One region of the Cytobacillus sp. SAFR-174 genome, then DNA from elsewhere that is predicted to be linked to it. Evidence: predicted binding sites of a transcription regulator. Region 1 holds the regulator's gene; the other holds the start of a gene.
What was found. Region 1 encodes LexA, which represses DNA repair genes until DNA is damaged. Its sites were predicted from a motif close to CGAACATATGTTCG; they were not measured.

Region 1 (16,622 bases):
TCTTATACCAGCCGTCTTCAGCCATTAGTTCATCATGTGTTCCCCTCTGAACAATTCTTCCTTCATCCAGCACCAATATGAGATTCGCATGCTGAATGGCACTCAGCCGGTGAGCAGTAATAATCGTTGTCTTGCCAGCCCGCTCGGCCCGCAATGAAGTAAGAATCGCTTCCTCGGTTTTGGCATCAACAGCAGAAAGGGAGTCATCCAACATCAATACTTCCGGATTCATCATAAGTGCTCGTGCAATGGAAATACGCTGCTTTTGCCCTCCGGAAAGGGAGACCCCTCTCTCGCCTGCAACAGTCTTATAACCTTCCGTAAATTCAAGAATATCTTCATGGATATTGGCCAGTTTCGCAGCCGCATAAATATCTTCAAGGTCTGCATCCGGCCTCGTGAAAGCTATATTTTCAGCAACTGTTGCCGAGAACAGGAAGTGCTCCTGCGGGACATAGCCGATCGCTTCCCTAAGCTTTCCGACTTTATAGCGGCTGATAGGATGTCCTGCAAAAAGAATTTCCCCTTTATAGCCTTCAAACTCCCTGAACAATAGCTTCAGCAGTGTGGTTTTGCCCGCACCCGTTTTACCTGCTATGCCGAGAGTCTCTCCTCTTTCCAGCCTAAAATGAATATCCTTAAGCAGCATTTCCTGTTCACCCGCATAGGCGAACTCCTCAATCCTGTACTCAATATCGCCGCTTGGAACTTCATTGATGCCAGTCTCATCATCTTTTATATCGATTTCTTCTGCAAGAAGAGCTGAAATCCGATCGTAAGAGGCGCGGCCTCTCTCGACAATGTTAAACAGCCAGCCAAATGCCAGCATTGGCCAAATCAGGAGACCCAGGTAAGTTGTAAATGATACCAGCTGCCCGATTGTCAGTTCTCCTGCGATAACATATCTTGATCCAAATGCAATAGACAGGAAGAAAGAAATACCTACAATAATGCTGATCGTCGGATCAAACAAAGAATCAACCTTTGCAACAGAGATGTTCTTTTGCACTACATCTTCAGACTGCCTCCGGAAATCTTCTATATCTTCTTTTTCCTGGCCGAATGTTTTAATCACTTTAATTCCTGAGACACTTTCCTGAGTTTTGTCATTCAGTGAAGAAAAAGCCTCCTGTGCTTTGTGGAACCGTTTATGAAGAAGTGTTCCATACCAGCTTGTGAGAAGTGCCATGAAGGGCATCGGAATCAAACAGATCAGCGTCAGCTTCCAGCTGATTGTTGCTGCCATGGTGATGATTACGAAACCGCCTGTCGCCAGTGAATCGACAAAGGTTAGGACACCCGCTCCTGCCGTCTGCTGAATGGCCTGCAGATCATTGGTCGCATGTGCCATCAAATCCCCTACCCGTTTTTTTTGGTAAAAGGCCTGCGACATATTCGTAAAATGCTGATAAAGCCTGTTACGCAGGAGTTTGGACAGCCTAACGGCAGAACCGAAAATCATAATGCGCCAATAATAGCGGAGCACATACATCATAAGACCAACAACAATCAGAATTCCAACCCACATGATTAATGCTTGTGCAGTCAGCTCACCATTTTTAATCGAGTCGACAACAATCCCAACTACCTTTGGAGGGACCAGCTGCAGCAATGCCACGATTAACAGCAGAAAAATTCCGTTTACATAAGCCTTCTTCTCCTGTTTAAAAAACCACATTAAATCCAAAAAGACCTTCATACCCCATCCTCCGAAATCCATAATAGCTTAAATAGTTTATCAAATATTGAGAAAATAAGGAAGATTTTTTCCCCAACAAAAAAGCACCCGGATGGATGCTTCATTGCCCTAATGCTTCTATGCGGTTTATCAGGCTTGTTGCCTCATTAATCGTAGTGAACAGCTCTGAATTCTCCAGCTGATCCAGTGCAAGGCTGCCGTTCTCCAATACTTTATTGATTTCAGCAAGAAGCGCTTCATTCTGGGTCACAAGCTCCTGGTGGACATCTTCTGCCAGCTTCGGGATGTCCTGAAGAGCGATAAATCCCTCAACTTCCTGCTTAAGTGTCATCAATCTGTCTTCAAGTTCCTGCTTTAATGCCGGGTCCGCTGCCGCCTCCTGAATCAGTTGCGGCGCCTCTTCGGCAAAGTCGCTTAATGTATTAATATGCTCAGTCGCTTCATTAACATAGCCAATGGAGTTATTCACTTCTCCCAAGACGGAACAGCCGCTTAATATCATGGAAACGGTAAGGAGCCCTATTAGAATTACTTTTTTCATTTTGCTCGTTCCTTTCACGATTTGTCATAGTATATATACGGTCTTTTTCAAAGAAGGTTTCATTTTGGATATAAAAAAACCACCTTCCTGTTATTGTAACAGAAAAGTGGCTTCCGATGGGATGCTTGTCCCTGATTACTTGCCAGTCTGCTTGTTCATGGCATTCATCATTTGGTTGATCTTCTTTTGAGATGGCTTCATGCCCATTTGCATCATCATCATTTTAAGCATTTGTTCATTAATTGGCGGATTTTTCTCAAGGTAGCTCATCATATATTTTCGAGCAATGAAAAATCCTAGTGCTACACCGGCAAGAAGCGCCAGTACACCAACTAGAATGTACATACCCATACTAACTTCCTCCTTCATGTTGTCTATCATACAGTGTACTAGACCAAAGGTTATTATACAATATTTGCTTCAGTTTTTCTCTTATTTTAGACGAACTTTCTCTCTTTTATCGGTTTTAGCCACCCATAGCGTTTATGCTGGAGGTCAACAGCCAGAAAGGAAGACTCGCTTTTTCGCAGCACTTCGAAAAAAACTGTCTCTGCCTCATAGCTGCCGGCCGCTTCTAAAACCAGGCTCCGTTCAAAAACTTCAAGCTTCGCCCTGCTTCTCTTACTCATCTCTATATAGTATGCACTTTTTTCTATGATAAAGTCTTTTTTTCTCTGGAGCTGCTGGTGGATATACTGATGCACTTTTAAACCCGGGATCGGCTTAGTCACAAAATCAATTTGCTTCGATAGAATAGCCTTCATTTCACCTGACGAACGCTCATACTCTTCAAACAGCTGAAAAAACATCCGCTCTCTGCCAAAATAATGGGACGCAAATTCATCTTCTATTAAATACAATTGATAAGCTCTCATCTGGCCCCTCCTTCCGGGACAATCCATTTCTTTCAATTATAAGTAAACGAATTCAAAGAATCTGTCTGAAGATGTTAAAAACTTTCACTAATTTTGTCGAAAGCGAAGAATTCAGTTGATTATGAGGGTTCTTGGTGGAAGAAGATCTGCTGTTGGACACTTTTACAAATATTCACTATTGCATATTCCCCGATTTGATTAATGGTAATCTTGTTTTTCGATGACGGCTGAAAATACTCATTGTCTTTAATGGTATAAAAAAAGGAAGAGCCTCTCAGCTCTCCCTTCCCGGATATCATTATCCCTGCAGCAATGCTTTCACGCGTGCTACAACGTTGTCTACTGTGAATCCGTATTCTTCCATAATTTTTTCACCTGGTGCAGATGCTCCGAAGGTATCGATGGCAAGAACATCGCCTTCGTCTCCTGCATAGCGGTGCCAGCCAAGTGAAGATCCCATTTCAATAGCAAGACGTTTCTTGACTGTCTTAGGAATTACGCTTTCTTTGTACTCTTTTGATTGAGCTTCAAAGCGGTCCCAGGCAGGCATGCTTACTACAGATGCATGGATGCCTTCACCTTCAAGCGCTTTTTGAGCTTCAACTGCGAGGCTGACTTCAGATCCTGCAGCAAGCAATAATACATCCGCATTGCTGTTAGAAGCTGGAGATACAACATATCCGCCTTTTTGAACGCCTTCGTATGCCGTTGAATCCGTTCCTTTTAATGTAGGCAGGTTTTGACGAGTCAATACTAATGCAGTTGGCTTGTTTGTTGATTCGATTGCTGTTTTCCAGGCAGCTGCTGTTTCGTTTCCGTCAGCAGGGCGGACAACAGATAGGTTTGGCATTGCACGCAATGCAGCAAGCTGTTCTACAGGCTCATGCGTTGGGCCGTCTTCACCGACAGCGATACTGTCATGTGTGAATACATACGTAACAGGCAGATTCATAAGAGCAGCCAGACGGATTGACGGGCGAAGGTAATCAGAGAACACGAAGAATGTTCCGCCGAAGACTTTTAATCCGCCGTGAAGCGCCATTCCATTCAATGCAGCACCCATTGCAAACTCACGCACACCGAACCAGATGTTCCGGCCATCAAATGATTCAGCCGTAAAGTCACCCGACCCTTTGATCATTGTTTTGTTGGAGCCTGCAAGGTCTGCAGATCCGCCAAAGAATGAAGGCAGATTCTGAGCGATAGCATTTAGCACTTCTCCTGAAGAAGCACGGCTGGCAAGGCTCTTTCCTTCTTCATAAACAGGGATGTCTTTATCCCAGCCTTCAATAAGCTCACCATTGATCGCCTTCTCCAGCTGTTTCCCTAACTCAGGATGAGATTCCTTGTATTTAGCAAAAAGGTCTTCCCATTCCTGCTGCTTTTTCGAACCGTTTTCAACAACTTGCTGCTTAAAGTGATCATATACTTCCTGTGGCACATGGAAGTCTTCTTCGAACGTCCATTTATAAGCCTCTTTTGTTAATTTCAATTCATCAGCACCAAGAGGAGCGCCGTGAACATCAGATTTGCCTGATTTGTTTGGAGAACCATAGCCGATGACTGTTTTCACTTCAATCATTGTCGGGCGGCTTTCATCCTGTTTCGCTTCTTCAATTGCATTTGCGATTTCGTGAAGATCATTGCCGTCTTCTACACGGATGTACTGCCAGCCGTATGACTTGAAGCGCTGTTCAACACTTTCAGAGAAAGACTTATCAAGGTCTCCATCAAGTGAGATATCATTTGAATCATAAAGAACAACCAATCTGCCAAGCTTCAAGTGGCCGGCAAGGGAAGCAGCTTCAGCCGAAACGCCTTCCATAAGGTCTCCGTCACCGCAGATGCTGTATGTATAATGATCAACAACATTGAAGTTGTCTTTATTGTATGTTGCAGCCAGGTGGCGTTCAGCCATAGCCATACCGACAGCCATAGCAATACCTTGTCCTAATGGACCTGTTGTTGCGTCAACACCTGGAGTATGGCCGAATTCAGGGTGACCAGGCGTCTTGCTTCCCCACTGTCTGAACTCTTTAATGTCATTCATGGAAACATCATAGCCGGAAAGATGAAGAAGGCTGTATAAAAGCATAGAGCCATGTCCGGCAGAAAGAACAAAACGGTCACGATTGAACCATTCAGGGTTTTTCGGATTGTGGTTCATGAAGCGTGTCCAAAGTGTATAAGCCATTGGAGCAGCTCCCATTGGCATGCCCGGATGGCCGGAGTTCGCCTTTTCAATGGCGTCAATTGATAAAGTACGAATAGAACTGATGGATAGTTCATCTGTGTGATTAAACATTCAATACATCCTTTCGAGTAGTAATTCTTCACTCTTAATATTATCGGGTGTCCCTTTTTTTCACAACCAATAGGGTCAGGTAAAGGACAAAAAAAGCCGGTTTGTTACTATATTGACACAAAAAGATCCGGCATATGTAAAAAAAGCGGAGATAGGTCAGTATTGCCATCTCCTCTATTAAAAGAAGGAATACAGCGCTGTGTATCCCTTGCAATTATACTATTAGTGAAGGCGGTTTTTATTTTGGAATTCTTTCAGTTTTTTCGGTGTTACATCGTTCCCTTTCGGGTCAACGATTGTAACGCCCTTCAGCGTGTTTAACATGCCAGAGCGGAAAGTCTCCAAATACTCTTTGCGCAAAGACGTCTGTTCTTTCGCTTCTGATTCTGTTAGTCCGGATTCCTTGGCCTTCTTTGCCAGTTCATTAATTCGGGCAAGTTTTTGTTTAGGCAGCATTTATTAAAACTCCTTTATATCAAAAGTTAACCTTTGAACAATTCTGATGGAAGTTTTTATTATACAGCAGCTTCAGATATGGAACAATACTGAAACTCAAATGCCATCATACTAAAAATGAGCACCTTTTACAAGAAAAGTGCTCTACTCAGAAAGCGAATCAATATGTTCTTTGTACCTTCTATGGACGGTTGCTTTGGAAATATTATAGCCAAACCCCCTAAGCGTCGCAGCAATTTCAGCAAACGTTAACTCGTTTTTCCTCAGCCGGACAATTTCCTCTATCGGGACCTCTATTCTTTCCCTGCCGCCATTTGCACCCTGATTACTTAGGTTTTTCTCGGGCCTGTATCCTTTATCAACAGCTCGCTGCATGCCGCGTCTGATTTTGATGTTATGCAGCTTTCTCTGATACTCCTCAACCATTCCTACAATGCTCAGCACCATCGAATCTGATTCCGAAAGCTCCAGTTTGCCGTTATTTGAGATGCTGTATAACTGGACTTCCTCTTTAAAGATGCAATGGAGAATCGCAATCTTCGCATTTCCCCTCCCCAGCCTGGTTTCATCCTGGATGAGAACAACATTAATATCCTTTTTTTTAATTAAGTCTAAAAGTTCCAATATACCGTCTCTTTCAAGATCGTATCCGCTGGCCTGTTCGCGGATGACCTTGGCTACTTGAAAGTCATGCTTTTCTGCCAGGTTCAAAAGCTCTTCTTCCTGTCTTGAAAGGGACGTTTCCTGAGTATCCTTTGTTGTACTAACTCTGCAGTAAATTATTGCTTTCATAACTTCTCCTTATTCGTTAAGGTCTGAACTGGCAAGCTCTTTATATGGCTGGTCATCCAGGGCTTTTACTGGAATGACAATTTCATCACCCGGAAAAATCCTTCCTGCCGCTATCCCATTATTTTGTTCTACCCAATTTATAAATTGATCTGTTGACAGAGAATGCTCAGAAGAAAAATTTTCAGCAATCTTCCATAATGAATCACCTTCTGCAACAGTGACTTTCACAAACTTTTCTGTATCAGGTGTTTCAATGAGCACGAGTAATATAAACGATGCTGCCAAGCTTAAAACGAAGAGAATAATAGCATAGGAATATGATTTCCACAATTTGTTCAGCATAATAAACCACCTTAAAAGAATGTATGTTCGTATTTGTTGATCTCATTATATACCGAACATTTGTTTTGCGTCAATATAAATTCGAACTTATGTTTGTATCATATGGTAATTGATGCTATAATTGAGACAATTAAAACACATACGAGGTGCGTAAAGATGGTGAAAATATCAAAAAGACAGCAAGATATATTAGAGTTTATAAAAGAAGAAGTTAAATTGAGAGGATATCCCCCTTCTGTAAGGGAAATCGGTGAAGCAGTCGGCCTGGCTTCAAGTTCGACCGTTCACGGTCATCTGGCCAGACTTGAAAGCAAAGGGCTGATCCGCAGGGACCCTACAAAACCTCGTGCTATTGAAATTTTAGATTTGGACGAGGCTTCTAACATTCCCAAGGTCAGTGCAGTTAATGTCCCAATCGTCGGTAAAGTAACTGCAGGGCAGCCGATAACGGCAATTGAAAATGTTGAAGAATACTTCCCTCTTCCGGAAAGAATGGCACCGGCTGACGAGCATGTATTCATGCTTGAAATCATGGGAGAAAGTATGATTGAAGCAGGAATCCTTGATGGAGATTATGTAATTGTCAAACAGCAGAGCACTGCAAATAATGGGGATATAGTAGTTGCGATGACAGAGGAAGATGAAGCGACTGTCAAGAGATTCTTTAAAGAAAAAGACTTTATCCGTCTGCAGCCGGAAAACTCCACAATGGAACCAATAATACTTCGAAATGTTTCTATTCTTGGCAAGGTTATAGGCGTATACCGTCACATGCATTAATAGATTATTAAGAAGCAGGCATCTCTGCCTGCTTTTTGTTTTTTCCAATTTTAAGAAGGTTATCAGTTCCTATTACCTGGTGCTATCACCTAAATCCTACGAAAGTAACTGATACTTTTATTCAAACATAAGGTTACAGTCATGAATGACTAATTTATTATTCAGAAAATTCGGTATTTTTATGCATGTTATTTTATATTCACTTTCAATATAATGGTAATACACCGAGAATCAACCTAAGGTCGCTTGTCCAAAATCTCGACTTTAGGAGTGTGAAGAAAAAATGTTTTTGAACATTACCTTCGCTTTGTTGATTGGTGGGCTGGTCGGTGTCGTTGGACATATTCGAAAAGAAGGCAAAATGGTTAAACCCAGAAGGACAAAAAAATTCATCTATCTGGGGGTCTTTGAAGAGGTAATCATGGGGGCTTTAGCGGCTGTTTTTTTGGTCGTATCTTCAGATCCTGACTCTGCCTTAAAAGTAGTTCTACTGGCAGTAATTGCAGGATTTGGAGGAGATGCACTGCTGACATGTCTCGATTTCTTAAAAATAAGACACAAAGAATAGAGAGATGCAGAGAGATAGAAATTGGTTAAAACCTCGTTCATTTAAAAACGGGGTTTTTGCATTTTCCATAATGACAACCCCTGACTTTATCAGCCAGGGGTTGTCATATTTTCTTAGTACATGCTCAGGTACTGCTCGCGCTCCCATGGATGCACTTGCGTACGGAACATATCCCACTCGATTTCTTTCGCTTCAATGAAATGTTCAAAAATGTGATCGCCAAGAGCAGAAACAATTACCTCATCTCTCTTTAGCTCTTCAAGGGCCGCTGCCAAAGTAGGAGGCAGATCTTTGATTCCTTCTTCCTCACGCTCTTCTTTTGTCATTACATAGATATTGCGGTCCACTGGAGCAGGAGGAGTCATTTTATTTTTGATTCCGTCCAGGCCAGCTTTTAATAATACAGCCATAGCAAGGTATGGGTTCGCAGCAGGGTCTACGCTCCGCACCTCAACACGTGTACTTACTCCGCGGGAAGCAGGGATACGGATGAGAGGTGAACGGTTTTGAGCAGACCAGGCAACATAGCAAGGTGCTTCATAGCCCGGTACCAGACGCTTGTATGAGTTAACGATAGGGTTTGTCACAGCTGTAAATGCAGTTGCATGATTCACGATACCAGCAATAAAGTGGCGGGCGTCATCACTTAGCTGAAGATCGCCGGTTTCATTGAAGAATGCATTTTTCCCATCCTTGAATAGTGAAACGTTGCAGTGCATTCCAGATCCGCTGACACCGAATAATGGCTTAGGCATAAATGTCGCATGCAAGCCGTGCTTGCGTGCAATGGTTTTAACAACTAGCTTGAACGTCTGAATCTGGTCACAAGCTGTTAAAGCATCCGCATATTTGAAGTCAATTTCGTGCTGGCCAGGTGCAACCTCATGGTGGGAAGCTTCAATTTCAAAGCCCATTTCTTCGAGCTCAAGTACGATATCACGGCGGCAGTTTTCGCCAAGATCAGTCGGAGCAAGGTCGAAGTATCCGCCATTGTCGTTTAGTTCCAGAGTCGGCTCTCCTGCATGGTCAAGCTTGAAAAGGAAGAATTCCGGTTCAGGCCCTAAGTTAAAATCAGTGTAGCCAAGGTCTTCCATTTCTTTAAGGATGCGTTTTAGGTTGCTTCGCGGATCGCCAAGGAATGGAGTTCCATCCGGATTATAGATATCACAAATCAGACGAGCCACTTTGCCTTTTTCTGCAGTCCAAGGAAACACTACCCAAGTATCAAGGTCTGGATATAGATTCATGTCTGACTCTTCAATTCGCACGAAACCTTCGATTGAAGATCCATCAAACATCATTTTGTTATCAAGCGCTTTTTCAAGCTGGCTGATTGGAATTTCCACATTCTTAATTGTTCCAAGGATATCCGTAAACTGTAAACGGACAAATTTCACATTTTCCTCTTCTGCAATACGTTTAATATCTTCTTTAGTAAACTTAGCCACTGGTAGTTCCTCCCTTAAATTTACATGTGTAATTTATTTTTTGCTCTGTTAATGCGCGCCCGGAAATCCAAGACATTATCAACGAGCTAAAAACGGCTTTCTTAATGGAAAAAGCGGTGGATGTTACCCTGACGGGATGAAGAGCGATTAAAACGGCCCGCCTGCACAATTTCCTTGCGCAGAAGCTTCCGGATTTCTTCATCCGATAGATCGCGTCTCCCTTTTTCAGCTTGTTTATTCATGGTTTCAGTTAGCGCTTGCTGTTCTTTAACGAAAAATAGCTGCTTGATCCCGGCCATGTTCACACCTTGATCAATTAAATCTTTGATTTCCAGAAGGACATCGATGTCGTTTAAGGAAAAAAGCCTTCTGTTTCCGTCAGTTCTAGCTGGAGATATCAATTGGTGTTCTTCATAATAGCGAATCTGCCTTGCAGTCAGGTCAGTCAGCTGCATGACAGTACCAATTGGGAAAAGCGGCATGGAACGTCGAATTTCGCTTCCAGTCAACTATTTCTCCCCCATTTCAATTACTTCTTGAGTTTATTATATGTAATGTTAGAAAATCTGTCAATAGAATGTTAGGTTTTATAACATGATTTTTTCAAAAAATTTTTGCCTTTCATATTTTCATATAATTCTCAGTAAAGCAAAAGAAAGGGACAACTAACTATGTAGCTGTCCCTCTTATATTTACCTAATTTATTTGGACTAAACCCTTTTCCAGCAATTGGTTCAATGCTATGCATACAGCCATTTTTACATGCGAATAGGTAAGGCCGCCCTGCACATAGGCAACGTACGGAGGCCTTATTGGACCGTCTGCGGTCAGCTCAATGCTGGCACCCTGTATAAAAGTACCCGCTGCCATGATGACATCATCTTCATATCCCGGCATATAAGCTGGGTAGGCGGTTACGTGGGAATTAACAGGTGATGCAAATTGAATCGCCTGGCAGAACCTCACCATTTTTTCTTTATCATCGAATTGAACAGATTGAATTAAATCAGTTCTTTTACTATTCCATTTTGGATTGGAGTTCATTCCAAGCCGCTCAAGCAGTGCTGCTGTAAAAACAGCCCCTTTCAATGCCTGGCCGACAACGTGTGAAGCAAGGAAAAAGCCCTGATACATTTCCTGAAGGCTGTACAGGGACGCACCTGCTTCTGCACCAATTCCCGGGGAAGTCATTCTGTAGGAACAGGCTTCCACCCATTCTTTCTTCCCGACAATATAGCCGCCAGTCTTGGCGATCCCGCCGCCAGGATTCTTGATTAGCGACCCTGCCATCAAATCTGCCCCAACATGGCAAGGCTCCCTGTCCTCTACAAACTCCCCGTAACAATTGTCAACAAAAACAATTGCATCCGGCTTAATTTCTTTTACAAACTGAATCATTTCATCTATTTGTTCAATTGTGAAGGATGGTCTTGTTGCGTATCCTTTAGAACGCTGAATGCCAATCATTTTCGTGTTCGGCTTGATTGCTTTTTCAACCGCAGAGTAATTGATGCTCCCATCTTCATTCAGCGGGATGCTATTGTACCCAATGTCGAACTCTTTCAGCGAGCCGTTGCCTGTTCCGCGGATTCCAACGATTTCTTCCAATGTGTCATACGGCTTTCCTGTTATGTACAGCAATTCATCACCCGGCCGCAATACGCCAAAGAGTGCAATGGAAATGGCATGGGTGCCGGAAATAATCTGAGGACGCACTAATCCTGCTTCCCCGCCGAATACTTCTGCATATATTTCCTCCAATGTATCCCTGCCGATATCATCGTAACCGTAACCGGTTGATGGAATGAAATGAGAATCGCTGACTTTGAAATTTTGAAAGCTCTTTAATACACGGAATTGATTCTCATCAATCCGCTCATCAATGTTCTTTAATACTTCTGAAATTTGCTGCTCCACTTCTTTTACAATCGGCTGCAGCTTTTCTCCTTGTGATAACTGTTGAAACATGATGTTCTCCTAACTATACGGTATATTTCGTTAAAGGTCCTGAGATTTGATGGTCTTCGAGGTAATAGCCCTTGCAGACATAGAGTTCTTTGTCTTCATTAAAAGTCAATTCCCTCAGGATGGTTTCATTCTTAAGCTGTGACAGCAGTTTCCCTTCTGTCGACGGCACCTCAACATGGTAAGGCTTCATCATCCCCAGGATCATCTGCTCGATCTTCCGTTTCAGCTCATTGCGGTCATCTTCTTCAAAGGCACTGATTTGAATTGTTTCTGTCCTGGCGGTCGGGACAAAATCAGGATGCTTCAGATCACTCTTATTATATACCGTCAGCTGCGGTATTTTATCATTTTCCAAATCTTCTATTAGTTTATTGACTGTCTGTTCATGCTGGTAATAATCCGGATTGGACATATCGACTACATGAAGAAGGAGATCTGCTTCCTTTACTTCTTCCAGGGTGGATCGGAAGGCCGCAATCAGCGTAGTCGGCAAATCCTGAATAAATCCGACTGTATCTGTCACAAGTGTAATGAATCCGCTTGGCAAAATCAGCTTGCGGGTCATTGGGTCAAGTGTGGCGAACAGCTGGTTTTCTTCATAAGAATCTGCTTCAGACAGCCTGTTAAAAATCGTGGACTTCCCTGCGTTTGTATAGCCGACAAGCGCAATTTGGAAAGCTTTGTTTTTCTTCCTCCGTTCACGATATCTGTCCCGGTGCTGCACAATGACCGAAAGCTGGGTCTTAATATCATCAATGCGGCGGCGGATATGCCGGCGGTCTGACTCAAGCTTTGTCTCACCCGGTCCCCTTGTGCCAATTCCCGCTCCAAGTCTTGAAAGCTGGACGCCCTGGCCTGACAGGCGCGGCAGCAGATACTGCAATTGAGCCAGCTCAACCTGCAGTTTCCCTTCTTTAGAGCGTGCTCTCTGAGCAAAGATATCTAATATCAGCTGTGTGCGGTCAATGATTCGTGCATCCAAATCTGCAGATAGGTTTCGAACCTGGCTTGGTGAAAGCTCATCGTTAAAAATGATAATATCTGCTTCCATTTCTTCCTGAAGAGCAGCCAATTCTTCCACTTTTCCTTTTCCTATATATGTAGACGGATGAACACGTTCCCTTTTTTGTGTCACCGAAGCTAATACTTTCCCGTTGGCGGTTTCCGTTAAGGATTCCAATTCTTCCATTGAATATTCAAACCGCTGATCATCATCTTCAGTATGGCAACCGACAAGAATAACCTTTTCATAATCTGGCTTGTGTTCCAACCAGCATCCCTCTTTCATATTCTTATTTTAATTGATCATAACAAAAAACCTGGTCAAATACTAATCTCACCGCTAATCATAGGCTTTTGTACATTACGTTTAAATGTGTAAAAAAGGTTGAATTTCTTTTTTTCCGTGTTAAAATCATATTGTTTGGAAAGAATTTACGTTTGTAATTAACTTGGACAATAATAGATTTAGAGATTTGCATCATGAGGAGAAATGGCATATGACATGGGAAGTTTTAAGTATGATTGGCACTATTGCATTCGCTGTCAGCGGTGCAATTGTAGCCATGGAAGAAGAATATGATATTTTGGGTGTTTATATCCTCGGGATTGTTACTGCTTTTGGCGGCGGGGCCATCCGAAACTTGCTAATAGGTGTTCCAGTCTCTGCCCTTTGGGAACAGGGGTTATTTTTTCAGATTGCCCTTTTATCCATCACAGCAGTAATGCTGTTCCCGAACAACCTGCTCAAACACTGGCAAAAGTGGGGAAATTTCACTGACGCAATCGGATTATCCGCATTTGCCATCCAAGGAGCATTGTACGCAACGGAAATGAATCATCCTTTAAGCGCTGTAATTGTGGCAGCAGTATTGACAGGAAGCGGCGGTGGAATAGTCCGCGACCTTCTTGCAAGAAGAAAACCGCTTGTATTACGTTCTGAAATTTATGCTGTCTGGGCTATCCTTTGCGGCTTCGCAGTCGGATTCGGAATCGCATCAGCACCGTTTGAACTTTATGCTTTGTTTATCATTATTACCGCTTTGAGGGTATTATCTTACACATATAATTGGAAGCTTCCCGTTAAGAGGCTTGGGACAAAAGCATCGGCTTAAGCTGGTGCTTTTATTATTGTTATTGCAAACATTTTTATCTTACTAAAAAGACCTGCTCATTCCACGAGCAGGCCTCTCTATATTATTGATTTACATTCGCCATAATCGTATTCGGATCAAAGCCTATAACCCATTTTCCATTCACATTGATTTGAGGCACTCCCATTTGGCCTGTGGTTTCAACCAGTTTTTGTGCTTCTCTCTGGTCATTCTGGACATTAACCTCTTTATACTCCAGCCCCTGCTGATCAAGGAATTTCTCACCATCGTACAGTACGGACAAGTATTCGTAGTATAAACTGTAATTTCATTCATTATATACATTCCTCCTCCAGTAAAAAGACAATGCCAATGTTCATTGACACTGTCTATTTTATTACAATATCCCCTTAATCAGCTTCTTCAAACACCAAATCATTGCTCCTGATGGTCATCAGATCATGTTTGTCATAGCTGTTTTGCATTAACAGGCGCATGGCCTGTGCCCTGATTGATTTTTCAAGAATGTTTCGGATGTAGCGCCCGTTCGAAAAGCTGTTGGGGCTGAGATTGGTTTTTACAAAATGCAAGTGCTCCCTCAGCTTCTTTTCGGATTCGTGACTTAAAGTATACTCCCTTTCCTTTAGCATCATCTGCCCAATTTCCATCAGCTGCTCTATCGAGTAATCAGGGAAGTCAACAACAAGAGGAAAACGGGAATGAAGACCCGGATTCAGCGTCAGGAAATGATTCATTTCTCTGGAATAGCCTGCCAAAATCAGGATAAACTCATGCTGTCGGTCCTCCATATGCTTGACAAGGGTGTCAATGGCTTCCTTGCCGAAGTCTTTTTCTCCGCCTCTGCCTAATGAGTATGCTTCGTCGATGAACAGAATCCCGCCTATCGCTTTTTTGACCAGGTCCCTTGTCTTTTGGGCGGTATGGCCAATGTATTCACCGACAAGGTCTGCCCGCTCTGCTTCAATCAGATGTCCTTTTGACAGCACATTCATTTTTTGAAAAAGCTTGCCTATTAATCGGGCAACCGTAGTTTTACCTGTGCCGGGGTTGCCTTTGAACATCATATGCAATGCCTGCTTTCCAGCTTTGAGACCGGCTTCTTCCCGTTTTTTATTCACATAAATCCAGGCATAAATCTCCTTGATCATTTTCTTCATTTCTTCCATTCCCACAAGAGCGCCAAGTTCTTCTTCAATTTCTTTGAGAGCTGTATGCTCAGCCGGAATGGCTTTTGGAGCCGCTTGGGATTCTGGAAGCTCTTTTGTGTATGTTTTACGCTTTTGTGAATTGAGCACGATGCTGATCTGTCCGTTATTTTTCAGGCGAATCGGCTGGTCCAAAAGCTATCACCTCACATTCTTAGCACAGTATACGCATAGAAGTAATCGTTGTGACAAAAGCCTATATGATCCCCGAGAATACGGTTGTTAGGCTAAAATGCGACAAGGTCCCGCCATTTTCAACAAGAATCAATGCAGGAGTGTCGGTTCATGCGGTTTCCCAAGAAATAACGGGTTTTTCTCCGCTTAGAGGGTGCGGATAACTGGCTGCATACTGCCAATTCATGGGGAACAAGCCACAATCGGCTCCCCCCTCATATCCACATTAAATTCTCATATCTATATGTATTCAGCCATCATCCATTTCATTAAAAATATTTGTCTTTACATAAGAAAATAGCCCGCTTCAGTCAAAGCGGGCTTTTCTTCCTGACAGTTATATTTTATTGCTGGTTTTCTAAATCCAGTTGAACATTGCGCTGAGGGACGAATGTTGAAATCGCATGCTTGTAAACAAGCTGCTGCTTTCCTTCTGATTCAAATAGTACAGTAAAATTATCAAAGCCTTTAATACAGCCTCTAATTTGGAATCCGTTTAATAAGAACACGGTACAATTTGTATTATCCTTTCGTAGCTGGTTAAGAACCTGATCTTGAATATTGATTGCTGATTTCATTATTATCCTCCTCTTTTATCTCTATCATTATGTATTCGATTTTATTTTCAGCTTTCCTTCAATATGAGCAGAAATTTCAGCGAATTTTTTTTCAAACTCATGAGGATCGACTGAATCGGACATATCAAACCATTCCACATTCATCTTGTTTCGAAACCATGTCAGCTGCCTTTTTGCATATCTTCTTGAATTTTGCTTCAGAAATTCTACAGCATCCTCCAATGAAACACGCCCATTAAAGTATTCATACAGCTCTTTATACCCGATGGCCTGAATGGACTGGCAATCCATTAATCCATGATCATAAAGGGATTGCACCTCTTTAAGCAAACCCTCCTGCATCATGATGTCGACTCTCTGATTGATGCGGTCATATAAGGTTTCCCGATCCATAGTTAAGCCAATCAGCGCCATATCATAAAGAAGTTCAGGGTTTTGTTTTTCCTGATACTGGGACATCGTTTTACCTGTGCAATGGTAAATTTCCAACGCCCTGATTACTCTTCGAGTGTTATTGGGATGAATTTTTTCTGCGCTTTCAGGGTCAATCTCCAGAAGTTCCTCATATAGAACATTGTGCCCTTCCCTTTCGGCGCGTTCCTCCAAGGTTTTTCTAAATCCTTCATCTGAAGGCGCATCTGAAAATTGGTAATCATAAATAACAGATTGAATATACAATCCCGTACCACCAACAATCATTGGAAGTTTGCCTCTAGAAGTGATCTCTGTGATTTTACTTCGGACGAGTTCCTGAAATTCTGCTGCTGAAAAGGGCTC
Region 2 (16,622 bases), on a different contig from region 1:
TTTGACTATGTACCGAATTGATTAATAATTCTCATTCATAAATTAACCTGGATTGGAGATATTATTCCTGATAAATGGAGTGTAGGTTATTTTCATCAATATCCGGCCGCCAGACAATCTTTTTGTAAATAAAAAGAGACGCGTTCCTTTACTAACGCGCCTGCTGGTATACCTTTTAAACTATGTTTTAGCAAAAAACCCGCCGAATCCTTCTTACGCTCATACAATCCGAGTCTCCCTGAACCTAAACTCTCAGCGAGCCGCGGAACCCCCTTGCAGCATAGTAGGAATCAGCTCCATTGTGATACACAAAGACCGTGTCGTAGCGGCGGTCACAGAAGAGAGCCCCGCCAAGTTTTCTGATATGAGGGGGTGTCTGCACCCAGCTCGATGTTTTCTTATCAAAAGCTTCAAGCTCCTGGAGCTCCCGGTATTGCTCTTCCGTTAAAAGCTCAACGCCCATGGCAGCTGCCATATCCATCACACTGTTTTCCGGCTTATGTTTTTTCCTTGCCTCCAGCGCTTCACGATCGTAGCAAAAACTTCTGCGGCCCTTAGGACTTTCTGCTGCACAATCATAAAATATGTATTCGCCCGTCTCTTCATCATACCCGGCAACATCCGGTTCGCCGGCCGTTTCTTCCATTTCATTCAGCGACCATAATTTCTCAGGATTAGCCTCAAGCTTAGCTTGTACATCTGCCCATAACAGCCCTTCATGCCTGTGCGTATTCTTCTCAAAACGGGCCTTCAATGTTTGCAGCAATTCATCCCGCTGTTCTGGTGACAGCGCCTTACTTCCCAGTGTCATATGAGTACCTCCTTTTTTCTTCATTATAATATAATTATGACCCTAAAGGGCAGATGATAAAAGCAGGCGCCGGGTTAACCTTCCTGAAACTGGCTTCGGACTCAAGCCTGATGATTTCCCCTTCCTGTGTCCGAACCTGCACCAACTTCGGACTCAGACCTGATGATTTTCCCTTCCTGTGTCTGAACCTGCACCTACTTCCGACTCAAACCCGACGTTTTCCCCTTTCTGTGTCTGAACTTGAACCAACTTCGGACTCAGACCCGACGTTTTCCCCTTACTGTGTCCGAACCTGCACCAACTTCGGACTCAGACCCGATGATTTCCCCTTCCTGTGTCCAAACCTGCACCAACTTCGGACTCAGACCCGACGTTTTCCCTTCCTGTGTCTGAACTTGAACCAACTTCGGACTCAGACCTGATGATTTTCCCTTCCTGTGTCTGAACCTGAACTATCTGGCTCCACAAAAAAACACTAACAAACGATGCCATTTGTTAGTGTTTCCAAATCTATTATTATGAAGCTTGTTGTTCAAATCTTTCTTCAGCTGGAGGGTTAAATTGCCCTTCCCACTTCGCAATAACAATCGCCGCCAGTGAGTTCCCCACCACATTAACCGCTGTGCGTCCCATGTCAAGGATACGGTCGATGCCGGCAATAAAGGCAAGGCCTTCTGCAGGCAATCCAATGGTGCTGAATGTCGCCAGCAGCACAACAAAGGATACACCAGGTACACCCGCCATTCCTTTCGATGTAACCATCAGCACTAACATTAGTGTAATTTGCTGTCCGATACTCAATTCAATCCCAAACATCTGGGCAATAAATAAAGAGGCAATCGCCTGATATAAAACAGATCCGTCCAGGTTAAAAGAGTAGCCTGTCGGAATAACGAATGAAGAAATATGTTTCGGGCTTCCCGCTTTCTCCATTTTATCCATAATTCTTGGAAGAACTGTTTCCGAGCTTGCTGTTGAAAATGCCAAAATCAATTCCTCTTTGATCATCTTCAATAATTTAAAGATGCTGAACCCGACAATTTTGGCCATAACTCCCAGAACAACAAGAACAAAGAAAATCATGGATCCATATACAGTAAGCGCCAGCTTGCCTAATGGAATCAGTGAGGCGAAGCCATACTTGGAAATCGTAACACCAATTAAGGCAAATACCCCGATCGGCGCATACTTCATAAACAGGTTCGTTACATAGAACATCGCCTTGGCCGTACCTTCAAAAAACCTCAGAACTGGCTTTCCGACATCTCCAATTGCTGCAATTCCGAGTCCAAATACAACCGCAAAGAAGATAATCGCCAGCATATCGCCTTCAACCATGGCTTGTACCGGATTAGTAGGCACAATATGCAAGAATGTATCCGCTACCGACTTGCCTTCCTGCTCTTTATTGGTTTCGACATAGCTTGAGATATCACTTTGCTGCAGGCTGTCCATATTCAGGCCGGCACCTGGCTGAAATACATTCCCGGCGATTAAGCCAACCACAATGGCAACCAATGTCATGCCGATAAAGTAGGTCAATGATTTACCGCCAAGCTTACCCACGGATTTTAAATCACCTACACCAGCAATGGCAACGATTATCGTTGATAATACAATAGGAACCACAATCATTTTAATTAAACGAATGAACAGATCGCCAAATGGCTGTAAGGCACTTTGCGCTGCTTCATTACCGTAAAAGATACCGCCAACCACAATCCCCAGGACAAGACCGATAAAAATTTGAGTGGCTAAACTTAATTTAATTCTTTTCATCAATTACCCTACCTTCTTGTTTAGTTTTAACGTGCTGCTCAGGCAAGGGAAACAAAGCTGATCTCAAAAAAAAGAAAATCGACAATTGTCAATTCACCCTGATTCATATTCTCTTATGTTTCCTTAAACGCTGACGAGGTTAGCTTTCGGGTTAGGACTGTGGAAACAGTAAGCCCTTCCATCTTTCGGATTCACCCCGTGCGGAAACTCCGCCGTAAATAATGGGTCCCCCGTTCTTAAAATAAGATTAAGCATAGAACACTAAATCATTATATTATCCCAAGATAATTTTTGTAAATAGTTAAGTATTCCCTGTATAAAACAAAAAAGCATTTGGCTCCACCTGCGCCAAATGCCATGATAGCCACACATGCTATCCCCGCTACATCTAAATTAGCATCTTAGTATTAAGTATATTGAACGCGCTTGTAAACTTTTATTAAAATTCCTCGGTGATAACAGTCACCGTTAGTGCTTCATACTACCTCAATCAGTATGCAATAAAAAATTCAGCATTTTGCTAAAGGCTTCTTGTTCTGATTTTGCATCATACTTAGAGGAATAAGGATCACTGAATCCGTGTTTCCCAGTAAATTTATATGCTTTAATTTTCTTTTTTTCCAAAGCCAATACTAACTCATCAACATTAAAAGACTGCTCTTCCTGTGGAAAAAATAGCATGGCAGGACTCCGGGGTGTTAGCTCTAAATAGTCCCTAATCCTTGAACCGTAATATCCAACTATTCCATCAACACAATCTTCCTCACTGCATAGCCAGGCAACAGTGGCACCTATACTAAATCCAATGATTACTATTGTTTCGTATTCATCTTTAACATCCAATAATAAATCTTTGATTTTACGTGCCGCTATATCGAAACCGACATGTTCCATAAAGTGACGATAAGCGGCTTCCCCTTGAGAATAATCAAAAGGCATCTCTCGCTCTAGTAAATTGGGGCATATCACTTCAAAATTCTGCTTTATTAATAATTCGCAAAAACTCTTTATATGTTGATTTATTCCATATATTTCGTGGATTACGATGATTAAAGAATTTGAATTTCTATCATAACTATGTCGCTTATTCTCCATATTTCTTCACCCGCTATATTCCATCAAAAGGTATTCTATATTAATATGAATTATTCCTCCAGTCTCAAAACACCCTTTTTAAATCCAAAAAGAGCCGCCTAATTGGCAGCCGGACGTGAAGCAATGAACCATCTTGACATTAAACACAAGCTTCATATTCTCTTTTGATATTATGAATGATCGTCTGAACAGGCAAAATTTCGTTAATTTCATGGACTCTTGCCCCCGCAAATACGAGACCATTCTCACAGTCCCCCTCCATGGATGTGACCAGAGAATCCAATGTACAAAAGCGGTAGGAGCAGTTTTTCAGACAATCGATGCACTTCTTGATTTTCACCTTTTTATTGTCAGATATTTGTTCAGTAAAGTTATTCTTAATGGCACGCCCCTCCAAACCTACGGTGGTTTTCACCATAACGATATCTTCCTGTTTGGCATGTACATATTTTTCCTTGAAGGATAGGGGGGCATCACATTCGTGACTTGCGACAAATCTGGTTCCCATTTGAACACCGGAAGCCCCGACACGAATGGCATGCGCAATATCTTTTCCTGTCAGGATTCCCCCTGCAGCTATGACAGGAATCTTAACAGCTTGCACCACTTCCGGTAAAATATCGAATAACGGTCTTTCGGTCCCTAAATGCCCTCCTGCCTCATTGCCCTCTACGACAACCGCAGAAGCACCCAGCCGCTCTGACATTTTGGCAAGCCTTGCAGATGACACAATCGAAATCACCGGTGTGCCGGATTCTTTGCCCCAATTGTACATATCCCTTGATATTCCTGCACCTGAAATAATGAAATCCACCTTTTCCTCTATAGCGGCCTTCATTTTTTCAGCAAAATCATTCATGGCAAATAGAACATTCACCCCAATATAGCCCTCACCCTTGATAGCTGCCCTGGCCTTTCGTATATGCAGCCTTAACTCTTCTATGCTAATTCCTGTCCCTGAAATAATTCCAATCCCCCCGGCATTCGCAACAGCTGATGCCAGGCCGCTTAACGAAATACCAACGCCCATTCCACCCTGCATGATGGGAAACTCAGGCGTCATATGACCGATTTTTAATTGTGGAAATTTCAAAAGAACTACCTCATTTCATCGCCAATTTATTTCTTCTCCATTATTGAGCGAATGAGGGCGATTGAATAGTGATAAATATAATACCTGGTACTAAAAACAGGTTATATTTTCGCCATATTCACAGAATGTTCAAGAATTGCCAACGTAGAGACTTATCAGGCATCATCCCTGCAGCTGACCTTACTCACATAAAAAATTTTTATCTGCCTCTTTGAAATATACGCTGTAAAGGTATGCTAAACCAAAACAAATGATCGTGATAAAAAAGATTTTATTAATTGAAAGCTGTTTCATCAGAGAGGTGTGCGTTGATCGCTCCGATGAAAAAATAGACCACCAACTTGGTTCAGGAAAAAAGACAGATACCATAATCCAAATGCATAAGAAACATAACACCAATAACCAATATAATTTCATAAGCTCTCCTCATTTAGAAAAACAAATTCAATTCACAATCCTTACACCATTAGGGTCCACTAATATCTTCGAAGAGAGGTCCTTTATAACTGCTTCATTAATTGTAACTGTTTCACCAAACACCGATTTAATTGAACTGATAGGCTTACCGAACAAAATGGATAAGTCATTTTCTAGCCCTTCTTTTCTTGTTTCTAATCTTAATTCTTCTATTTTTAGGTTATCAGTCACCGAATCTACTATTTCTTTGTTTGTTTGGAGTTCTATCCTAAAAGAATAAGGGGTTGTAATAAACGTTCTTCTTTCCCCCTTGTCCACAATCCAATTCATATTATCTGCATTCTGACAGATAAGCTCTTGTTCTTTTTCAGATACCAAAAAACCTATATGGTCAAATTTACTCTTCTTTCCATATCCAAATGTGATATTTACGCTCCCTTTTCTTGCTTCGATAATACGAAAAATAATATTCTTCGTCCGAAAGTTATCCCATACTAAGGGAGGATCAAAGTTCTGGAATCCCCCCAGGTATTTACCGATACGCTGATATATCTGAAAGCCTGCATTCACGTAAAACCTTTCTGTTTCTTCCACGTGTGGAGTCCAATAATGATAATGAAAAAGCACAGATATCACCTCTTTAATAAGCTCGTTACTAACATATTCAATAAAAACGTAATTTCTCCTTTCAGACTATTCCTGACTATTCACAAGTTCCTGATACAGTTGACCGCTGCAGCATATGTAAATAAAATGAAATCATCCCAAATTGGAGGTTTTTGTTTGTTGAACTTATGTTTAGAGCTGGTGAAGTAACACTTTCTCCATGAGAAAGTGCCATTTATATTGAAACTTTATCATCACTTAAAGAACAGGAGACTACAAATGGATATCTTAATTCGGCAAGAACTCCCTGCAGACTATGATTCGACTGAAGAAATGGTAAAAGAGGCTTTTTTACATGAAGAATACAGCGACAAAACAGAACATTTTCTTGTCAAAAGGCTCAGAAAATCAGATGCTTTTATTCCAGAGCTTTCTTTAGTGGCGTTAACTCAATCTAAAGAGATTGTGGGCCATATTCTTTTATCTAAAATCAAAATATCGGATGGTGAGAAAGCGGGAGATTCTCTTGCACTTGCCCCACTTTCTGTTCGTCCCGGTTATCAGGGGAAAGGCATCGGGAGCCAATTGATACGTACTGTACTTAACAAGGCCAAAGAAATCGGTTATCATTCCGTAATCGTTTTAGGCCATAAAAATTACTATCCAAAGTTCGGCTTTAAGCCAGCCAGTCTTTGGAATATTCATGCCCCTTTTGAAGTGCCTGACGAAATATTCATGGCTCTGGAGTTAACAGAGAATGCTCTTAAAAATGTTGCCGGGGTTGTTCATTATTCAAAAGCTTTTTCAGAATAAGAGGCCAGAGTTCAAACAAAAGCTATCTCTATCATTATCCAGAGATAGCTTTCTATTTGCTTCTTCATTCTCTTATATCAAAAATCAATTCATCAAATAACTCCCCATCCACATAAAGCAAAATAGCCCATTCTCCCTTTTTAGGAATCTTAACAGAAGATGGTGTATGGGCATCCGCCCCGTTGTTTGGACCATAAGCGTGAATGGTCCATCCCATTCCATTTGTTAAAATGGGATGAACTGTCTGCGATTCTTTATGAAAGCCAACGATTGTCAGATCAACATTCTCAACGCCCCACAAATGCCACATCCACTTTTGGCCGTTTAAACTGGGCATGCCAGCGCCAATCACCCCGGACTTGTTTTCATTTCCAATTATGCCCCTGCTGCCGAACTCCACAGCTTTTCTCTTCCAATCAATAGTGTCAAAATCGCTCACCTGAACAAAATCAGGTATATCCTGAGGCAGTGTAATAGGGTCATCCTTAGCTTTTTCTGCCACACTGACCACTACATCCCCATAGGATATGCCATCCAGGTACACTTCAAACTTCCACAGGCCTTCGTAAGGAAGGGTGAATGTCGTCGTGAACCGCTGCAAACTTTGGTACCCGGGAGAAGGTGCTATTATTTGTTGCTGAGGTAAGACTTGTATTCTTTCACTAGTTTCTTTATGAAAGGCAGAAATGGAAAGCTCTTTTCCTTTATACGTGTTAAAAGGCTCCTGGAAACTAAAGATATAGCCATAAGGCGTTCCAGCTTTCAGATAAGGATCGGGTAATATGCTGAATCTCATCTTTTGATTCACCTTATATTCATGCCGGATGTTCCATTCACCAGCTGTACCGCCATGTATCTGGTTTTGATCCTGCCTGACCCATGTCTCAGTTGAAACTAAGAAAGCTAAGAGGCAGATGGCAAAAGTGGATATGACTAATATAACGAATTTATGAGGCTTTTTTGTTGGCATCTCTCTTCTATCGGAATGGAGCGCTTTTCTAATATTTATTTTTTGAAATTCCGTAAAGTGCTCGCCCTTGTGAGTTGTCGAGTCCATGGCCCGCCGCAGCTGCCTAAGCTTGCTCTCCATTATATCCCCGCCTCTCCATCATTTTTTTCAGCTTCCTCCTGCCTCTGCTCAATCTCGTTTTAATCGTATTTTGGTTTACTCCTATTAGTCCCTGGATCTCTTCAATCGTACATTCTTCATAATAATAGAGAGTAACAACTTCCCGGTACTTCACAGGCAAAGACAAAACACACAAGGAAAGAAATTCTTCCTCGCTGCGCTTCAGCAGTTCCTTTTCCGGCGGCAATTCCTTTGATGAAAATAAAGAAAACAGGCTCGAATTCAGAACCACTTTCCGAAACGCATGACTCTTCAGGACATCCTTTGATCTATTAATAGCCAATCGATAAATCCATGATTTAAACGAGGTCACTTCATCGATTTTGTCATAATTTTGGTAACATGTGATGAATACATCCTGAACAATATCTTCCGCCAGCTTCCAATCCTTCAAATAGTTATAAGCAAGCTTTGTGAGCCGTTCACCGTAATCACCCATAATCATCTCAAGCCAAACTTCACGATCTTCTAATGAATCATCATCCCTGATCTTTCTCACACACTCCCCACCCCATTATCACTTTAATGCTAAGACGAATGAGTCGGATATAAGTTTCATTTATTTTGAAAAGGCACCTTCCTTTGAACCCCATCCTATTTGCCTCTTCAAAGACCTATTTGTTTAAAAAGAAGAAGCCGCCCTGGATTGGCAGCTTCGTTTGTTAATCATTTTCCCTCATTGAAAACAAATAAAGAATTGCAATGATAACGGCAATAATGGAAGTGATTACAGAATATCGAAAAATAGTAAAAAAGAACTCAGGAAATGGTGTGATAATACTTGAAGTCATACCATCAACATCTTTTGTACTTTCGATTCGCTTCATAAAGGCGACCAATAAGAAAAAGGAAACAATAAATGAATAGATTCCTGTTTTCACTATGATTTTCTCCATAAATTCACCCCTAAACTTTTCTTGACTTGCTTTTTCAACTGCAGTTAACTGGAGCCACGAACAATTAGTTTATGAAATTATTGAAATCCTCCTGTGTCCTTATTATCTCCCATTAAATAATTTGAACTTTCCCCTGGCTTTGTGTTCGGATTTGTTGGGGTAAGAGGGTTATTATTATTTTTCCTGCGTCTCCAATCAATAAATATAGCAAATAGTATAATTCCAGCAATAAAAATCACTAACCACCACATAGGTTCACTCCCCTGGTTTGAAAGGCCGCCTTTATAGTTAAACTTTAGCTTAAGAAAAGATACAGAAGCAGCGCAATCATAATATTTGGCAGGCCAATTAAAACTGAGCCGATGCTTGTTCTTTTCCGCTTTCGTCTTTCGTCAGGAGAATCTTGTGCTTCCAAGCCTGCCCTCATCCGATGGGGACCAGCTATAGAACCTGACATAAGAACAGAGATGGCTATAAAAAATAATCCAATGGCTCCTGTCACTAAGTAAGCCTTACTTAATTCCCAAAAACCAAGTGATAATAATACACCAGTTATTGAGAAAACGATCCCGATAGTTAGATGCTTCAACACACCAAACCTCCTTTATTACTAACTATACGGCTGAAATCTTAAATTGTTTCAATTTTTAATTTTTTATGAGGACCAATGAAGAAAAAAGGGAGCTCCTCTTCGGAACTCCTTTCTAAATTGAATTAATATAATCCTTAATCACTTTACGATCTGGAGGACTTATATTCGAGGGAATCTCATGGACATGAAAAAAACGTAAATCTTTTACCTCTTCGGTATCCACTGTAAGTTCTCCATCATAGTTGCTGCAGATATAGGCTGTAATGACATTATACACTTCATCACCGTGAGGATATTTATAGTAAAATTCTTCTCCTGAATAGATATTAAACAACATCAGTTCATTTGCTGTTAACCCAGTTTCTTCAAACAGCTCTCTCTTAGCCACCTCTTCCAATGTCTCTCCAGGCTCCAGAGAACCTCCCGCCAATGCCTACTGGAAAAGGAATGTAAGTAAACCGCTATTTATCGGCAGTGAAGTCTCTTACACCTGCAAACCAATCAAGCGCCTTTTGCTCCATCTCTTTCACAAACACCTTTTTCGCCTGGCTATAATCAGTCGTGTCATCAAACCTTTGTGCCAATTCTTCCTTAAAATTCGTATACCTTTCCGCTTCATCAGGATGGGTCCGCAGATAGTCTCTAAAGATAAGATGCCGTTCTATTTGGGGGTTATCAGATTGATAGAAATGTATATGATGAGTTCGATTTTCCCCGCCTTTACGAAATAATCTTCTCTCTGTAATGCCCCATTCCCCTGCAGATTCGTATCCAAGCTTCTTCATCTTTTCAGTAAATTCATCTATCTTCTCGATGTTTCTCACAATACACATCATATCGATTACAGGCTTTGCCTTCATCCCCCGGACTGAAGTGCTCCCAAAATGTTCACACTTAATGATTTCATCCTTAAAGATGGATTTTAAAAATTGAACTTCATTTTGATACATTAGGGCCCAATCATCGCTAAATGCAGTAAGTCGAATCTTCATTCAAGAACCTCCCTTATGAAACTTACATGGATTCACAATTAGGGTTGCCTCACAAAGACTAGCCTCTGTATCTATTGCTGCCAGGCTGTTTTTTTAATTCATTCCAGGCTTTTATGGCGTTTTCACGATTATTGCCTTTGTTTTTCGGGTCTGCAAAATAATCTCTGATGAACTGATTATATTCAAATTGAGAGCCTATTTGTTTCGTATAAGAAGGGTCTTTTTTCCTTTCTTCCTCTTCGTGCCAAGCATGAACAACATCACGATATGTTTTTCCGGTATTTTCTTTAAAATAATTTTGAATATAAGTCGAGAAATGAAATCTAGGAATAACCGATTTGAAGAAAACTCTTACATTCTGACTGCAACGGTGGTTTTCTGTAATAACGGTATCTAAAGTTAATTCTAATAATTTTACTTCTTTAGCCAGAAGACTTTTTTTCTTTACCGGTTTTTTTATTTCTCCTGTTTGAAGAAATGCAGCTATTCGATCCGTAATTTCCATTTTAGATCCAGCAGCACTCATTCCGTTTTCTCTGCAAAAATTTTGCAGCTCTTTTTTCAACCAATAAAAGCTGTGGAAAGCTTGCACATCCAAATCCCTTTTTAGTTCCGGCCTCAAGTATTCTACCTCCCCATTCTGATAATGATATTATAAAACACATGTTCGTTATTGTAAATTTTACCCAGAAATTTTTCTCCTATTCTTCCAATTTTGTTTATCCCATATGTTATAACAAGATTAGCAGATTTAAAATGGAGGATGTGGATTAGCTTGAACTATCGTTATCATAATTTACTTTGGATTATAATCATTCTGGTGCCGATAATTGTATTTATAAAAACGAACAATTGGGAAAATGCGATTATGGCTTTTTTGGGAGGAGTAATTTTTTATCTTCTTTACGGATTGTTTTGGTTCCGCCGAATTCAGAAAAGGGAAGTGGATTCGGAAATCTGGAAAATCAGCAAACTTTCGGATGAGCAATTAGAGGATTTCACCATCCCCCTTTTAACTAAATTAGGGTATACAATAACAAAGCCGGATGATGAAAATCCGGATATAAGTTTTTTACTGACCCATCCAACAGGCAATCAAGCGATTGTAAAAGTCAAAAGCCATAAAAGAGAGATAGGAATTCGCCTTGTTCAGAAAACTTTAAAACAATTGGATATTTATGAGGCTGGTGAATGTTGGGTTATCACAAACGAGCGTTTCACCCCGCAAGCAATTGAATATGCTAAAGCAAACAATACCCTCTTATGCGATCGGGAACAATTCATAGACTGGATACTAAAAGCGAAAAAAGGGGAGAAAGTCCGGGGATAGGAACCTTGATTTTTCGAAAGATTCCTTCACGCTCCTACTTTAGGGATATAGGTTTTTGAAGTTCTCACCTAAACGTCCCAATTTCTAATATGAAATTGGGACTCTATTGTTAATGCTAATTATCATTTCACTTTACCTATAAGAATCATGTATCGGATGGAACAGATCTTCCTCTGCATTTCTGACAACTGAAAAGTGTTCCACATTGTAATGGCCGTGAAGCGTTTCATTATGATGCTTAATAATTTGCTCTGCACATAAAGCATTGCTGTCCGTTGTTGAATGTCCATCACCTACTAATGTGACATCCAATCCGCTAATCGTTGCGGTTCTAACTGCACTGTCTATACAGTGCTGGGTTTTGCATCCCATTATCACAACATGCTTGACCGTTTGGGATTTAAGGTGATCCAGCAGTCCTGTTCCATGAAAAGAATTGGTTGCCGTTTTATCAAAATACTTTGATTCTGCAGGCACTTTAATATCTTCATGAACCTGAAATCCTTTCCCTTTTCCTTCCGCAACATCTAAATCCCTTACAACGACAACTGGAACACCTGATTGTTTTGCTTTTTCAATCACTAAATTGATATTCCCAATAAGGCGCTCTTTATTAAAAATAGCCGTTTCTTCCAGGTTCCCATCGATTAACTCCTGCTGGGCATCAATAATTAATAAGGTTTGATTCAAATCGTTTTCCCCTTTCAACACCTTTAAAATTTTTCGGATATATTCCTCTATGTTTTTTTCGCCAGTATATTTGTTTGTCATAATATCTGTATCCTAAAATGGAGTCAATTATTTATCTAAATTTTTAGATATATTTAATTATAACAGAATATCTAAAGAAAAAAATTTAATATTGTTAATCCATAATGCTTTTGAAACCATAAGAAAAAGGCCGCCTGAGTGAGGCGGCCTAAGATCAATATTCCACATTCCCAGATTAATAAGCCCGGGCAAACCAAACCGTATGCTTCGCTTCTTTTCCACAATGGATGCAAGTATCCTTGGTGGACGGCGGGTTGAACGGGATGTTCCGTGTCGTGAATTTCGTTTTTTCTTTTACACTTTCTTCACATGCATCTTCACCGCACCATCCGGCTAAGATCCAGCCTGGGATGGCATCATTTTGTTCAGATTGGGCAATGTGCTGTTCTAATTGCTCGATAGTATCGATATGTGTGTGCGAATTCTCAGCGCGGAATTCTTTTGCTTTTTCTAAAAGACGAGTCTGCATCGTTTCAAGCTCTTTTTTGATGCTTTCAATAATCGAATCAAGCGGTACGGCCACTTTATCCCCAAGATCACGCGCCTTCATTAAGCATTGATTTTGGTCTAAATCACGAGGTCCAAGCTCTATGCGGACAGGCACGCCTTTTAGCTCCCACTCATTAAATTTATAGCCTGGTGATTGATCGGAATCATCAAGGCGTACGCGGATTCCTTCTGCCTTCAATGCAGCAAACACTTCATCTAATTTCTCCATAATCGCAGGGTTCTTTTTCCATGGTCCGACTGGAATCAGCACGACTTGAGTCGGTGCTACTCTTGGAGGGAGAACAAGGCCTTGTTCATCACCATGAACCATGATGACAGAGCCGATTAACCGTGTGGATGTACCCCATGATGTTGTATGGACAAAAGTATGTTTATTTTCTTTGTTCAAATATTTGATATCAAAAGCTTCCGCAAACTTTGTGCCCAAGTAATGGGAAGTTCCCGCCTGTACCGCTTTTCCATCCTTCATCATCGCTTCAATGGAGAATGTATCAACTGCACCGGCAAAGCGCTCGGATGGTGTTTTTTGCCCATCATAAACCGGAATCGCAAGCAAGCCTTCTACCACTTCTTTATAGATTTCCAGCATCTGCATTGTTTCCTTGCGCGCATCTTCTTCGTCCACATGCGCTGTATGGCCTTCCTGCCATAAAAATTCTGATGTGCGGATGAAAGGAAGAGTTTTCTTCTCCCAGCGGAATACATTCGCCCATTGATTGATTAAGACCGGCAGATCCCGGTAGCTTTTAATCCAATCGGAATACAAATGTCCAATCATTGTTTCAGAAGTTGGGCGAAGTGCCAGACGCTCCTCAAGCTTCTCTCCTGCCGCTTCTGTGATCCATGGAAGCTCCGGCGAAAATCCTTCAATATGATCCTTTTCCTTTTGAAAAAAGTTCTCCGGAATCAGCATCGGGAAATAGGCATTGCGGTGGCCGGTTTCCTTAAAACGCTTATCCATCTCAGCCTGAATATGCTCCCAAATTTCATAGCCATCAGGCTTAAAGGCGATACACCCGCGAACAGGGGTGTAATCAAATAAATCTGCTTTTTGTATCGTATCCAGATACCATTTTGTAAAGTTGTTGGTGTTTTGAGACATCTTGTTTTCCTCCTGAAAATATTTTTAAGAATAAAAAAAGCATAAAGAGTCCTTCAAAAGGACGTCTTTATGCTAATAGACGCGGTACCACCTTAGTTCGGCTTTTACAAAATCTAAAGCCCTCTAATCGTTAATAACGAAACGACCCGGTTAGCTTTTTCCTAACATCTCCGTGGCAGGTTTCAATAAGGAGGGGTGATATAGCTCTCAGCCCAGGCTATATTTTCTGTTTCACAATCCTTATTTACTTGATCACATCATTGATTACATATATATGTTAATATACCAACTTGTGATGAGTAATTCAATACAGGCAGAAATAAATTCCTGATGGAGTGTTCCCCTCCATCCTATTTCCCCTCAGCTCTTCTCTCTATCTTAGACGTCTTCAGGAAAAATAATTCATACACAACAGGAACAATAATTAATGTCAGCAGTGTGGATGATGTTAAACCGCCAATAACCGTTACCGCAAGACCCTTTGAAATAAGGGTTCCTGATGAGGTGGTCAATGCCAGCGGGATCAATGCGGCAATGGTCGCAAATGCTGTCATTAAAATTGGTCGTAGCCTTGTTTTCCCAGCTTCAACTAACGACTCTCTAATAGGCAAACCTTTCGTTCTGTTCTGCCCGATCCGGTCGACAAGCACAATCGCATTCGTTGTGACAATTCCAATCAGCATCAGGAAGCCAATCATTACACTTACAGAAAGAGGCTCATTAATAAGGTAAAGTGATACAAGCGAACCTATCGGAACAAATATGAGTGATGAAAGGATAATAAATGGAATACGGGCTTTACCAAAGGTAATCAGCATGGTTAAATACACAAGCCCGATTGCCACAAGAATGGAAATCCCAAGTGATTGGAAAATCTCCACTGTTTCATCATTGCCACCACCGCTCGTTAAGGACACTCCATCCGGAAGATCAAGCTTTTCGACTCCCGCCTTGATCTCTGATGATACTGCCTGCACATCATTTCCCTTTACCTGGCCTGAAACACGGGCATAAACCTTGCTGTCCAGCTTCTGAATCGATGTGAAGGTATCCATTTCCTTAACTTCAGCGACTTCCGAAAGCGGGACTGGCCCTCTTTGAGAGAATAGGGTGACCTCCTCCAGTTCATCTTTTGACCCGAGCTCTTTATCAAAGGACAGCTGAACCTCCTGCTCCTTATCATCCAGCAGCAGCGTCCCGACATTCACAGGCTTCGTCTGATCGCTGACAGTTCCAAGAATCTGGAATCCTGACAAACCATATTCACTAGCTTTCTCAGAATCTATTTCCACTAAAAATTGCTTTTGCTTTTCGCTGAAATTATTCGTAATATATTTCAGGTTTTTATTTCCCTTCATATACTCTTCCACTTGCTTGGAAGCCTTCTGCAATGCCTCTAAATCATTGGAAAACAAGTCAATATCCACATTATTATTCGAAGGAGGCCCGCCTGTTTCCAGCTCCTGAACACTAATCTTCAAATCAGCGTTTTCCTCATCTGAGATATCTTCTATTTTACTTTCAATTGATTTGATCGTTTTCTCCACATTTACATTATCTTTTAAGTTAACAAAATAGCTTGCTTTGTTTTCAAGCCGAAGTCCTGTGGCAAAATCCCGGGCTCCTATAGCGGCTGTAACATCCGCCGCTTCTTTCTGCTCATCCAGCATCTCTTCCACCTTCAGTGAGATGGTATTTGTTTTTTCCAGGGAAGCGGATGATGGCAATTCAATCGATGCTGTCAGCGTTTTCGACTGTTCATTAGGAATAAATGTAAATCCTAATGAAGGCACAACCGCAAATGAGCCAACAAGCAATACGAAAGAAATAAATAAGATAATAAACTTATGATTGAGCGATTTTTCAATTAAACGGCCATAAAACCTCTGAAGGGCTCCCTCTTTTTCTTCAGCCGGCACTTTCTTGAACGAAAATTTTGCCAGGATCGGCACAATCGTGATGGAAACCAGCAGCGATGCTAACAGTGAGAACACAATCGTTAAAGCAAAAGGCAAAAAGAATTTCCCTGTTATCCCGCCAACAAAGCCGATTGGAAGGAAAACCACAACGGTCGTTAATGTTGATGAGGTGATCGCCTTTAATATTTCTTTGGTGGATTCCAGAATAATTTTATCGGACATTCCCTCATTGGATTTGCGGACCCGCCTGAAGATATTTTCAATGACGACAATACTGTCATCCACCACACGCCCTACAGCTACAGCCATTCCGCCCAGTGTCATGATGTTTAATGAGATGTCCATTTGGTTTAGAAAAATCGCTGCAATCAGAATGGACAAAGGAATGGAAACGACTGCGATAATGGTCGCTCTGGCATTGCGAAGGAAAACCAGAACGGCAATGGACGCAAATAGTGCCCCTAACAGCCCTTCTTTGACTAATGTGCTGACAGACTTTTCAATATCCTTGGCAGAGTCGATGCCAATCTCGTAGTCGAGCTGATCATTGTATTTTTCCAGTACACTCGTCACCTTGTCTGCCACTTCAACAGTGTTGGCTTCCTGCTTTTTCGTGATCGCCATGGATAAAGATTCTTTCAGATTATAACGGGCTAATTCACTTTTATCTGTTATTGGCTCAATGTCTGCAATATCTTTCAGCAAAATATCAGCAGATTGCCGGGCTCCCTGCTCTCCGCCGGCACCGGCCCCTTCAGCTGGAGCAC

Region 2: ACTHRG_RS13040 (DUF6434 domain-containing protein) is a predicted target of LexA. The motif match lies at 10,880-10,893, and genes of this name have one in related genera.

Annotation. Positions count from the first base shown of each region.
Region 1 is NZ_JBQCMZ010000001.1:409,977-426,598, reverse strand. It holds gene ACTHRG_RS02100 (ABC transporter transmembrane domain-containing protein) at 1-1,699, opposite strand, end outside; gene ACTHRG_RS02095 (DUF6376 family protein) at 1,800-2,240, opposite strand; gene ACTHRG_RS02090 (YneF family protein) at 2,376-2,591, opposite strand; gene sirA (sporulation inhibitor of replication protein SirA) at 2,678-3,115, opposite strand; gene tkt (transketolase) at 3,414-5,420, opposite strand; gene ACTHRG_RS02075 (DUF896 domain-containing protein) at 5,643-5,876, opposite strand; gene ACTHRG_RS02070 (YneB family resolvase-like protein) at 6,021-6,668, opposite strand; gene yneA (cell division suppressor protein YneA) at 6,678-7,010, opposite strand; gene lexA (transcriptional repressor LexA) at 7,167-7,790, shown strand; gene ACTHRG_RS02055 (DUF4257 domain-containing protein) at 8,074-8,358, shown strand; gene glnA (type I glutamate--ammonia ligase) at 8,472-9,806, opposite strand; gene ACTHRG_RS02045 (MerR family transcriptional regulator) at 9,908-10,315, opposite strand; gene ACTHRG_RS02040 (aminotransferase class I/II-fold pyridoxal phosphate-dependent enzyme) at 10,503-11,774, opposite strand; gene hflX (GTPase HflX) at 11,788-13,062, opposite strand; gene ACTHRG_RS02030 (trimeric intracellular cation channel family protein) at 13,274-13,888, shown strand; partial or broken gene ACTHRG_RS02025 (glutaredoxin family protein) at 13,971-14,203, opposite strand; gene spoVK (stage V sporulation protein K) at 14,278-15,228, opposite strand; gene hfq (RNA chaperone Hfq) at 15,612-15,845, opposite strand; gene miaA (tRNA (adenosine(37)-N6)-dimethylallyltransferase MiaA) at 15,873-16,622, opposite strand, start outside.
Region 2 is NZ_JBQCMZ010000011.1:79,288-95,909, reverse strand. It holds gene ACTHRG_RS13105 (DUF4256 domain-containing protein) at 245-811, opposite strand; gene ACTHRG_RS13100 (cation:dicarboxylate symporter family transporter) at 1,328-2,590, opposite strand; cyclic di-AMP (ydaO/yuaA leader) riboswitch at 2,704-2,854, opposite strand; gene ACTHRG_RS13095 (dienelactone hydrolase family protein) at 3,077-3,685, opposite strand; gene ACTHRG_RS13090 (nitronate monooxygenase) at 3,825-4,748, opposite strand; gene ACTHRG_RS13085 (hypothetical protein) at 5,223-5,822, opposite strand; gene ACTHRG_RS13080 (GNAT family N-acetyltransferase) at 6,081-6,614, shown strand; gene ACTHRG_RS13075 (hypothetical protein) at 6,679-7,704, opposite strand; gene ACTHRG_RS13070 (sigma-70 family RNA polymerase sigma factor) at 7,688-8,242, opposite strand; gene ACTHRG_RS13065 (hypothetical protein) at 8,406-8,639, opposite strand; gene ACTHRG_RS13060 (hypothetical protein) at 8,717-8,890, opposite strand; gene ACTHRG_RS13055 (DUF5316 family protein) at 8,935-9,231, opposite strand; partial or broken gene ACTHRG_RS13050 (NUDIX hydrolase) at 9,344-9,661, opposite strand; gene ACTHRG_RS13045 (GrpB family protein) at 9,693-10,223, opposite strand; gene ACTHRG_RS13040 (DUF6434 domain-containing protein) at 10,282-10,845, opposite strand; gene ACTHRG_RS13035 (restriction endonuclease) at 10,999-11,553, shown strand; gene ACTHRG_RS13030 (isochorismatase family protein) at 11,686-12,243, opposite strand; gene proS (proline--tRNA ligase) at 12,500-13,936, opposite strand; T-box leader at 13,991-14,206, opposite strand; gene ACTHRG_RS13020 (efflux RND transporter permease subunit) at 14,287-16,622, opposite strand, start outside.